DNA from 2 places in the Sporosarcina sp. P18a genome. Region 2 is predicted to be linked to the other one. Evidence: riboswitches for the same ligand, from Rfam matches in the RefSeq annotation. Region 2 holds a riboswitch; the other holds the start of a gene.
What was found. Region 2 has a riboswitch for S-adenosylmethionine ahead of CSV75_RS12030 (O-acetylhomoserine aminocarboxypropyltransferase/cysteine synthase family protein). Riboswitches for the same ligand answer to the same signal wherever they lie in the genome.
Positions count from the first base shown of each region.

Region 1: another riboswitch for S-adenosylmethionine. It lies ahead of CSV75_RS11370 (transporter substrate-binding domain-containing protein); the one in region 2 lies ahead of CSV75_RS12030 (O-acetylhomoserine aminocarboxypropyltransferase/cysteine synthase family protein).

Region 1 is NZ_PDYQ01000003.1:341,171-347,205, forward strand. Features, by position in the region: gene mmuM (homocysteine S-methyltransferase) at 1-753, opposite strand, end outside; gene CSV75_RS11360 (amino acid ABC transporter ATP-binding protein) at 803-1,534, opposite strand; gene CSV75_RS11365 (amino acid ABC transporter permease) at 1,531-2,253, opposite strand; gene CSV75_RS11370 (transporter substrate-binding domain-containing protein) at 2,275-3,066, opposite strand; SAM riboswitch class I at 3,213-3,316, opposite strand; partial or broken gene CSV75_RS11375 (SDR family NAD(P)-dependent oxidoreductase) at 4,119-4,619, opposite strand; gene CSV75_RS11380 (hypothetical protein) at 4,940-6,035, shown strand, end outside.
Region 2 is NZ_PDYQ01000004.1:87,227-93,261, forward strand. Features, by position in the region: gene CSV75_RS12005 (DsrE/DsrF/DrsH-like family protein) at 1-473, shown strand, start outside; gene CSV75_RS12010 (sulfurtransferase TusA family protein) at 519-1,097, shown strand; gene CSV75_RS12015 (MBL fold metallo-hydrolase) at 1,094-2,215, shown strand; gene CSV75_RS12020 (sulfurtransferase TusA family protein) at 2,262-2,489, shown strand; gene CSV75_RS12025 (sulfite exporter TauE/SafE family protein) at 2,547-3,323, shown strand; SAM riboswitch class I at 3,858-3,961, shown strand; gene CSV75_RS12030 (O-acetylhomoserine aminocarboxypropyltransferase/cysteine synthase family protein) at 4,117-5,397, shown strand; gene CSV75_RS12035 (glycine betaine uptake BCCT transporter) at 5,445-6,035, opposite strand, start outside.

The DNA of each region.
Region 1 (6,035 bases), on a different contig from region 2:
AATAATTGGCTTGGAGGTTTTACCTTTTATTTCTTGAATTAATGATTCAATGTAGTTCGGTGATGAGCAATTCACTCCTATGGCAGCTACTTGCTCAACTCCATCTAGCCATTGTGCACAGTCAGAAATAGTGTCCCCATTGCTTACGTGAGATTCATCCTTAGCACTAAAACTGATCCAGGCATAAACGCCGGGGAACTCTTTTAATACCCTTGTAATGGCTTTAGCCTCTAAAAGACAAGGTATAGTTTCACATGCTAGGATATCCGCACCCGCTTCTATTAATATTCCTATTCGCTCCCTGTGAAACTCTACTAACTCGTCCTCGCTTACTTGGTAATCGCCTCGATATTCAGAACCATCGGCAAGGAACGCACCATATGGTCCTACTGAAGCCGCTACTAATGGTTTAGGTCGTTTAGGCGATTGATTAATCTCAGACCAAAACTCATCACGTGACTCGACAGCGATTTGAACAGATCTTTTAATTAAGGCAATGGCCTCTTCCCTAGATAAACCACTATCAAGATAGCCATCAATGGTCGCCTGATAGCTTGCAGTTATAGCACAATCCGCGCCAGCCTTAAAATATGCTGTATGTACTTTCCTAATTAGCTCTGGGTCTTCAATTAGCACCTTGGCAGACCATAAACGATCTTTCAAATTGCACCCATAACTTTCAAGTTCTGTAGCCATTGCACCGTCAGTAATCATGACAGGAAAATCATTTAAAATATGCTCTATTGGATTCATTTATAATCTTCCTTCCTAATAACAACTGCAGAGATAGACATTATAACTCCTATAAAACTTTACTTAAAAATCTTTTAGTTCTTTCAACACGAGGATTGCTAAAAATTTCTTTGGAAGTTCCCTCTTCAATAATTACTCCATCTTCCATAAAAATTACTCGGTCTGAAATTTCGCGTGCAAAGTTTAGTTCGTGTGTGACAATTAACATTGTATTTCCTTCACTTGCAACATCTTTTATAACAGCTAGCACTTCATCAACCATCTCTGGATCAAGTGAAGATGTAGGTTCATCCAATAAGAAAACTTCTGGATTAAGCGCCAGGGCTCTAGCAATACCAACTCTTTGTTGTTGACCACCAGAAAGTTGCACCGGATAAAAATCAAGCCTCTCCTTAAGACCAACCTTTTCAAGAATTTCTACACTTCGTTTTTTTGCATCCTTTGTATTTATATGTTTGACATTCGTTAAACCAATCATTACATTTTGTAGGACTGTTAAATTCTTGAATAAATTATACTGTTGAAATACCATTCCCGTTGACGTTCGCAGGGAAAGAATGTCGGCTTTACTTGCAGCTTCTACGTCTACACTTTCTCCATTTATTTCAATAATTCCGCTGGTGGGATGCTCCAAGAAATTGATGCACCGTAATAATGTCGATTTACCCGAGCCACTTGGGCCTAAAATAGCAACAACCTCGCCTTTTTTTATGGATAGATCAATTCCTTTTAACACATGTTGTTGGTCAAAGTACTTATGGACATTTTCCATTTTAATCATGCGGTAATCCCTCTTTCATATCTTCGGGCACGTTTTTCAATACGTACAAGCAATCTCTCAACTAGGATGCAAAGAATCCAATAAATAATGGCAGTAGCTATGTATACTTCGAAAAAGGCCAATCCCCGAGAACCAAGAATTTTAGCTTGACCCATAATATCAATGACTCCAATAATGAAAACTAGAGAAGTATCTTTGATTGTACTGATAAACATATTTCCTAGGTTAGGTATCGCAACCGCTAGGGCCTGTGGAAAGATAATTTTAAGCATCATTTGGGATGGTCGCATACCAATTGATTTTGCTGCTTCAAATTGACCTTTATCGACAGATTCAATTGCCGATCTAATTGTTTCCGATAAATAAGCTCCTAAATTAATAGAAAAGGCTAGTAATGCATATAACTCTGGCGGAATCACATTTACATCTACAAACTGAAGCCAACCATACTCAATTTGAAAATAGTAAATCACTTTCGGTATTCCATAAAAAACGAGATATAGTTGAACTAACAACGGTGTCCCTCTGATAAAAGATACATAGAATGAAGAAATTGTCTTTAATACAGGAACTTTATATATTTTTATTAGCGCTGCGGCAACTCCGATCAATAGGCTCAATATTAATGAACCTACAGCAATGCCAATGGTAACGGGTAATCGTGCAATAATTATGGGAAAGCTCTCTAGTAAGAAATTAATATCTAATAAATTTTCCATTTCGCATTCACTTCTCTCGCCTTATTCAGGGATGTATTCTCCACCGGTCCACTTCTTTGAAAGCTCAACTAATGTGCCATCTTCTTTAAGTTCTTTCAAAACCGGATCAATTAATACTTTCAACTCCTCTCCCTGCTCATTATCTTTAAAAACAATTCCCATATTGTCGTTTACGAGAGGTTGTCCTACCACTTCTAAATCTAATCCAAATTTGTCTATGACCGAGTTAATCATAATTGGGTCATTTACATAGGCATCAATACGGCCCGTTTGTATATCCTGCAAAATTTCTGAAGGATTACCACTTTCACTGTATTTTAGAATAATGTCGTTTTCTGCTTTTTTATTATACTCTTCCAAAAGTAACGTATAAGAATCGCCTGCCAAAGCCCCTACCTTTTTTCCTTCCAAGTCCTCCACAGTTTGAATATCCGTTCGTCCAGATTTTACAACTAGGACAGTCTCCGCCGCAAAATATGATTCATCAGTAAATAAGAATTTTTCTTCACGATCCGGTGTTTTAGCAACCTGATCAATCACTGCCTGAATTTTATTTGATTCTAATGCTAAAAACATACTATCCCAAGGTGTTGCAACAAAATCAAAAGTATAGCCATCTAGTTTCTTATCGATTTCTTTCATTACTTCCACATCAAATCCAGTGAGTTCATTCTTCTCATTAGCAAATGCAAAAGGAGGGTAATCATTCTGTGTACCAACTAAAATTACTTTTTCCTTCACTTCTTCAGTAGCTTCCTTATTGGAACAACCACTTACTATTCCATTAAACGCGAATAGTCCAATCATGATCATAAGTACACGAGATTTCCTCTTCATCTGTACCACTCCCTTATTTAATCTGTTGTTTCAAACATCTTCCAGAACTTCTAATACTGTTGAGAATCACTACATACTTGAATATAAAAAAACCTCTTTCACAAAAGAGGTTTTTCTATCTAACCTCATCTCTCAGAATTATGCATTCTGCAGGAATTAGCACCTTTCATAAAATGATGGTTGCTGGACGTCATTGGGCCTGTCCCTCAGTCTCTCTTGATAAGTTATCTATTTAGATTGTATTACGATAATATGTAAGATTCGGATTATTGTCAAGTGCAAATTATTAGTAACAATAGCCTTATCATTACTTTTTCTAGCAGAATACTCGGAAAAGAGATATATTTACCGAATAAGTAAATTTTAGTAACCATAAAATTGAATGAAAAAAGACCGATTCGGACGGTAACCATGCTATTACTAAAAAAACACCTAAACATCATTTACTTTTAATTGGCCTTTTAACAATTCTCCATAATCTCCGTGTGGAATTAATACTACTTAACTACTTACTTTGAAGAGAGGATAATGCCATTCTTATTTTTAAAATAGTATGTGTAGTATTTACTAGTTACATTATTTATACTAGCGTCGATTTCACCAGCAAATGCAACAACTTTAACGGATGAAGCAACCGATGTACGTGTTGAATAGTAAAAAGGAAAAGCGGGCCGCCACAGTTTCCGTCAACGATCATGTTGTAACCGTTCATCCACCTAAAGCAGACTAATGTAAAGTTGCTGGCGAATGTTATGCCTATGTCCAATATCTATCACCGCGTGTACCAACAAGCTACAGTGCTGTAGAGTTAAATACTTATATTGCTAGTCAACTTGCTAAAAAAGAAAAAACCGGTGACACAAAATATGCTAATGCTACGATAGAAGGCCCGTTAATAGGTATCGGTGTTACATTAAAAGAACACGGTAACTACGTATTAATACAAAGATCTATGTTGAACCACTAAAACGGGCCTATCCAGTTTATCTGGATAGGCCTGTTCATGTTTTATCAAGTAAGTAAATTGATTAAAATGGATTCGTAGCAATGAAACTGGCTGTTTTCACATACACATGTCGATTTAATTTCAATTGATTTACAATCACTTCAGCCATGTCTTCTGATTGAATCAATTTAGAGTCATCGTTTTCTTTAATTAAGTTTAAATCTAGTGCCAAATCCGTTGCGACAGTACTTGGCATTAAAGCCGAAACACGAATATTATTTCGTCGTACCTCTTGTGCTATTGATTCTGTGAAGCCAATTACCGCAAATTTGGATGCACTGTATGCACTTGAAGTAGATGCTTCATTTAAACCACTTGTCGATGAAAAATTAATGATGTCGCCTGCATTTTTTTCAATTAATTGCGGTAATATAGCACGTGTAACATAATACGTGCCCATTAAATTTACATCTACTATGTTCTTCCATTCCTCTGAGTCCATCTCCAAGACAGTACCAAATGTTGCAATGCCCGCATTATTTATTAGATTATCGGCAGTTCCTAAATCAGTAGTTAATGATTGTGCCATTTTTAAAGTCATCTTTCAAGCATCAAATACATTCTCTTTCAGTATAACCACGGAAAAGATCCTTGACATGAATGGACGCCTGTATAGCTAGTTTGTAAATTAAGCTTCTATATTTTTTATAGTGCTTTTTAAAAGTCGTGGACATATGGATTTCTTACCTAACACCCTTTTATTTATATCATCTTTTAATTAATGCTTAAAGTGTTTATCCTCACTTATAATACGATTCACTCCGGTATATCTAAGTGCGTTTTTTCTTTAGTCGCTAAGTTTACTTGGATTTATCCCTTCTATGCAGACAGTATAGGAGGGATTTGTTTTGGCTAAAAAGGGATAGAAACTCAAGTTTAAACTTTCAGCAGTTGAGCTTAATTAGAATTACGCCTGTTGCATTCTTAGGCGGCTACCGTTTCATTAAGATGGAGAACTCCATATATTACATTAATCAAAAGAAAGGATGTGTTAACTCCATGAATAACTGTCCAAACCCGGGTCCTCAGCAAAATTGGATTCATCAACCTAGTAACACTTATCTCGTGTTAGGGGACTATAATGCCAGCTACGATATTTTCCCATACGAGGTGGCTCAGGAAACCGAAATTGTAATAAAAGGCCAATATCCATATGCACGATATTTTTCCTTCAATATAGCCGGTGAATTTAATCTTTCCGTAACATCAGTAGTTGACCGCCAGTTACTCCCCGATCCAGGTAGTACCAATCCCTTTTTGCCTGGTGCGAACTGGAATGCAAAAAATCGCAACTATACCTTGAAAATCCGGTTTACCGCACCCCCGGATGGATCCAGCCACTTTGTTCCCAGTGCAGGAAATAACATCATTTACGCCGGCACCTTGGCAAATGGTGTTCCTAATAGACGTGGGTTCATCATATATAGGGTCTATGTACCGAGTATTGGTTATGATACAACAGGAGGTGTAGGACTTCCTATTATCACTTACTGCCCAGTAAAGAAAGATCATAGACATCATCCTCATCCGTCAAATCCTGCTAATAATTATAGTGCTGGGCAATTTTGCCCGACAAATCTTCAGCAACATAATTACCCCAATGATGTGAATTTTGAAGATTATTTTAATACGACTACGTATGATAATAATATTTCAAGAAATCGCGATAATGGGAAGTATGCTCCATTCTGTGAATTAAACTGGAGCACTCTGGGCGAATTAAGCCAGTTATTCCAGCCTGAAGGAAATACCACCTATATTATTTCTGACCAAATACAACGCAATTCCGTTCAGTTGTTGTACCTTCGCTGGAAAGCCCCTACGGTCCCAGACACCTATCACAACATGGGAATCGTTGGCGATGAGAATATGCGATATTGGAGTATGAGTTTTATCACCCCAGGAGGTCTTTTAGGACTCTATACGATAAGTGATTTCC
Region 2 (6,035 bases):
AGCAAAAGAAAACGACGATCGTATTATTTAGTGGAGATTATGATAAAGCGATGGCGGCTTATATTATCGCGAACGGTGCAGCGGCGTATGATCATGAGGTAACCATTTTTCATACATTCTGGGGATTGAACGCCTTGCGAAAAGATGAACCTATTAAAAATACTAAAAATTTTATTGAAAAAGCGTTTGGGAAAATGATGCCACGTGGAGCGGATAAACTAGGATTATCTCAAATGAACTTTGCAGGAATGGGTCCAAAGATGATTAAGCACGTGATGAAAAAGCATAACGCGATGACATTACCACAACTAATCGTCATGGCAGTGGAGCAAGACGTGAAGTTGATCGCATGTACGATGACAATGGATTTACTAGGCCTAGGTGAGAAAGAACTCTTGAAAGAAGTTGAGTATGGCGGTGTAGCGGCTTACTTAGGAGAAGCACAAGACGGTCACGTGAACTTATTTATTTAATTTTTTTGCGAAAATAAATACCCTAGGGTGTATAGGAGGAATACAATGATTCAGTCAGATAACGTGTTGGATGCAAAAGGTCTTGCCTGTCCGATGCCCATTGTGAAGACAAGAAAGATGATGAAAGATATGGAAGATGGTCAAGTGCTCGAAGTACAATCTACAGATTCAGGTACAACAGCAGATTTGCAGGCATGGACGGAAAGTGTGGGACATCAATACGTTGGTCATGTGAAGGAGGCAGATGTCTGGCGCCACTTCGTACGAAAATCGGGCCAGGAAGATCAGTCACAAAAAGAATATCCGGTTACTGTTGACAACAGCCAGTTGATGGACCGACTGCAACAACCTGACGCGGTGTTACTAGATGTCCGGGAAGAAGCCGAATATGCATTTGCTCATATTCCCGGCGCCCTATCTATACCGCTTGGTCAGTTGGAGGAACGTATGGCGTACTTGGATAAGAACAAGAAGTTTTACGTTGTATGCCGAACAGGCAACCGCAGTGATATGGCGTGTCAAAAACTAGTCGCAAATGGATTTGAAAGTGTCTCGAATGTCATTCCTGGCATGTCGGAGTGGAATGGCGGGACGGAAAATACAGTAGGGGGTATGAAAAAATGAGAATTATTCAATCAAGTGAAGTAGCAAAGAGCGTAATTACGAAAGAATCATTATTTATTTTAGATGTACGAAATACAGATGCATTCGAGGATTGGAAAATCGAAGGGGAGCGAGTACGCCATTTAAACGTGCCATACTTTGATTTATTGGATGGCATTGAAGAAATTGAAGATCAATTGCCAAAAGATGAAGAAATCTTGGTTGTCTGTGCAAAAGAAGGTTCGTCCATCATGGTGGCAGAAATTCTTGAAGAAGCAGGTTTCTCAGTAGGTTATCTTTCAGGTGGAATGAAAGCATGGAGCGAGTATCTTGAGCCTGTGAAAATTGCTGATTTGAAATCGGGCGGCGAGCTATATCAATTCGTTCGTCTTGGTAAAGGATGTCTTTCCTACATGGTCATGTCGGGTGGAGAAGCAGCAATCATTGATGCTACACGTATGACAAATGTGTTCACGGACTTTGCTAAGCAACGCGGTGTGAAGATTACAAACGTATTCGATACTCACTTGCATGCGGATCATATTTCAGGTGGTCGGCAGATCGCAAAAACTACGGGTGCAACGTATTGGCTGCCACCGAAAGATGCCGAAGAGGTAGTATTTGAATATGCTGCATTAGAAGGCGATATGTCCATTCAAATAGGTGATACGAGAATCGATATTCAAGCGCTTTATTCGCCAGGGCACACCATTGGTTCGACTTCATTTATCGTAGACGACAGTTATTTGATGACAGGTGATATTTTGTTCATTGATTCGATTGGACGTCCTGATTTAGCAGGTTTAGCAGAAGATTGGGTAGGCGACTTGCGTGAGTCATTGTATAGCCGCTATAAAGAATTGTCGAAGGATTTAACTGTCTTACCAGCTCACTTCATGATCATAGATGAGTTGAATGAAGATGGTAGCGTGTCGGAGAAGCTCGGCGTATTGTATGAGCAAAATCACGGCTTGAACATTGAGGATGAAAAAGAGTTTAGAGAGTTAGTCACGGGGAACTTGCCTCCACAGCCTAACGCGTATCAGGAAATCCGCCAGACGAACATGGGGAAGATCCAGCCTGACGAGGAAACGCAACGCGAGATGGAGATTGGCCCGAATCGCTGTGCGGTACGGTAAATAGTTAATTTAATTCATATGAAAAAATTTAAAGGAGAAGATATATATGAATACAACAACATTTTTAGATGCAAAAGGCCTGGCATGTCCAATGCCAATCGTACGGGCAAAGAAAGCAATGAAGGATATGCAAACAGGAGAAGTTCTTGAGATTCATACGACAGATAAAGGATCAGTATCCGACCTGACAGCATGGGCTGCTTCTGGCAATCATGAAATAAAAGATCAGCAACAAGAGTCTGATGTCTTTAAATTCTGGATCCAAAAAGGATAAACTAAGGATAGAGGGAATGGCTGTCTCCCTCTTTCGTCGGGAAGAAGGGAGGACATCATGACAATTCCATTTATTATCACGATCTTCCTCATTGGATTCGTCGGCTCATTCCTTTCCGGTATGATGGGAATCGGTGGCGCAATTGTCAAATATCCAATGTTGCTATTTATTCCTGCATTACTTGGTTTTGCTGCATTTACACCACATGAAGTAGCCGGAATTACTGCAGTGGAAGTTTTCTTTGCATCACTTTCAGGCGTTTTAGCGTATAGAAAGAGTAATCTGATCTTGAAGCCACTCGTTCTTTATATGGGAATCAGTGTATTAGTCGGCAGTGTACTTGGCGGTGCTGGGTCTAGTATGCTTTCAGAAGCTACTGTCAACGTAATCTACGGTATTCTAGCCGTCATGGCGGCTATTATGATGTTTATACCAAAAAAAGGACACGACAATCAGCCGATCGATGAGATTACATTCAATCGCTTCATTGCTTCAAGTGCAGCCTTTATCGTCGGCTTGGCGGCTGGAATCGTCGGAGCTGGCGGCGCATTTATCATGGTACCGATTATGCTCGTGATACTAAAAATCCCCACACGCGTCACGATTGCTACATCCCTAGCAATTACGCTGTTGTCATCGGTGGGCTCGGCATCAGGCAAGCTCTTAACAGGGCAAGTACCCTATGGACCAGCTGTCGTTATGATTGTCGCTAGCATCATTGCCGCTCCGCTCGGTGTAAAAATGAGCCGAAAAGTAAACACCAAAGTACTACAAAGCATCCTAGCCGTACTTATCATGGCTTCCGCCGTGAAAATATGGTGGGACATATTCTAACCAATCACAATCGCCAGCACATCGTTCAATGAACATGTGCTGGTGATTTTTTGTGTGAAGTCATAAGTGGAACATCATTAAATGCACTTCGGCTCTTGTAGGTAGCTCCCGTTTAGTAAATGTGTAAATCATTATACGTCAAAATAATCAAGGACGTAAACTAGTTGATCGTAAGTGGAAGGCGACGAGTGCAATGATGTGCTCCTAACGCTGCGCTTTTACTCGCAAAAGCCGTTCTTCGTAACGGCTCTTCCCAGAGGATCAGCGTGTGTCTAGAGACCCTGTCAGGTGCCTTAATTTCTGCAAAGTACACAGAAATACGGCAAAGCGAACCCTTCGCTGTTCGCTTGGCTCAAGCCACGCCCTCGGGAAAGCGTTCGCCTGGAACGCAGATCAACGGTGCCTTCACTTTTCCTACTTTCATTGCAAGGTATTAAAATTAATATTAACTTCAAAACATTCAATTAAATTACCTTGCAATAGACTAGGAATAGCCGTATACTATTTTTCAACGATGGAAAACGAATAGACATACTCTTATCAAGAGAGGCGGAGGGATTAGGCCCTGTGATGCCCGGCAACCGGCGAAAGCAAAGGTGCTACTTCCTACAAACTTTCAATAGTTTGGAAGATAAGGGAGGAATGAGCGAAAGCAGAGCCCTCTTCTTATTATGGAAGATGGCTTTTTCTGTACTTAGCGAATCGTCCTCTTGTGTTTTTCTTGTCTAGTTCTAGGAGGAAGTTGTCCGAGGAATTTCGTTGTTCCATCAATACATAAAAAAGGGGAATGGTTATGACGAATTTACAGCCAGAAACGATATTATTACACGGAGGGCAAAAGCCGGATCCAGAAACAGGCTCACGTGCCTTACCGATTCATCGTACGACTTCTTATGTATTCAGAGACACGGAGCACGCACAAAACTTATTTGCCTTGAAAGAAGCCGGCAATATTTATACAAGAATTACGAACCCGACAGTAGCTGTCTTTGAAGAGCGTGTCGCGCAGTTAGAAGGTGGAACAGCTGCAGTGGCATTGTCTTCTGGAATGGCGGCCATTGCTTTTTCTATTATGAACATCGCTGAAGCGGGCGATGAAATCGTTGCAGCCAGCAATCTCTACGGTGGCACATATAACTTATTCGCCGTGACATTACCACGCTATGGCATCAACGTGAAGTTTGTTGACGCGTCCGATCCAAAGAACTTTGAAGCAGCTATTACGGATAAAACGAAAGCGTTGTTTGCAGAAACAATTGGTAACCCGAGTTTGCAAGTTCTTGACGTGGAAGCTGTTGCGAACATCGCACATGATAATGGCATTCCATTACTAGTAGATAATACATTCCCGTCTCCTTATGGATCAAATCCTATCGAGTACGGTGCAGATGTAGTGATCCACTCAGCGACGAAATGGATTGGCGGACACGGTACGACCATCGGTGGTGTAGCCGTGGATGCAGGGAAATTCGATTGGACACAAGGTAGATTCCCGGGCTTTACAGAGCCGGATGAATCCTATCATGGCTTACGTTACGGAATCGATACAGCTGCCGCGGCTTTCGCAACGAAACTGCGCGTGCAATTGCTAAGAGACTTCGGTCCATGTCTGTCACCAGATAGTGCATTTAACTTGTTGCAAGGTTTGGAAACCCTTCATTTACGCGTACCTCGTCACAATGAGAACGCACAAAAAGTCGCGGCATTCCTACAACAACACCCGGCAGTAGAATGGGTGACGTATACTGGTCTAGAGGATCATCCAACAGCGGAACTAGCAAATAAATATTTGAAAAACGGCTATGGTTCAATTATCGTATTCGGTATTAAAGGTGGACGCGATGCAGGAAGACAAGTAATCGACAATGTAGAAATTTGGTCTCATGTAGCGAATGTGGGAGATGCGAAGTCATTAATCATTCATCCGGCATCTACAACTCATCAGCAGTTGTCTGTGGAAGATTTGAAAGACTCAGGCGTTAGCGAAGAGCTAATCCGCTTATCTGTAGGGCTGGAGTCAGCAGAGGATATTATTGCAGATTTGAAGCAAGCCATCGAAAAAGCAGCAAACTAATATATAAAAAGAACACCGTCGCAAATGCGACGGTGTTCTTTTCTTTACTATCGTTGTATTCGATTTTTTTCATCTTTGAGTGATTTGAACAGCGAAACGACCATCATAATGAGTATGATAGAGAATGGCAAGGCGGCAATAATGATGACGTTTTGCAGTGCACCCAATCCTCCGACATATAAAAGAATAACTGCGATGGCAGATTGAATGACGCCCCAGACCACTTTCAAATTATTCGGTGGAGTCAATGACCCGTATGACGACTGCATACCGAGTACAAATGTAGCAGAATCCGCTGATGTGATAAAGAACGATGTAATCAACAAGATTGCAATGACTGATATGATGAATGATAAAGGCAATTCGCTGAACATTTCAAAGATCGTCAATTCAGTTGCACTCGCAGCTAAGTCGATGATGCCAGCTTTTTGCGTTTCGATTGCTGTCGTCCCAAATGCTGTGAACCAGATCATACTGAGCACAGTAGGAACAACTAGTACGCCAATCATGAACTCGCGAATCGTTCTACCTTTTGATACGCGGGCAATGAACATCCCGACAAATGGTGCCCAAGCTATCCACCAAGACCAGTAGAATAGAGTCCAACCATTGAGCCAGATACGATTTTCCGGGGTGAG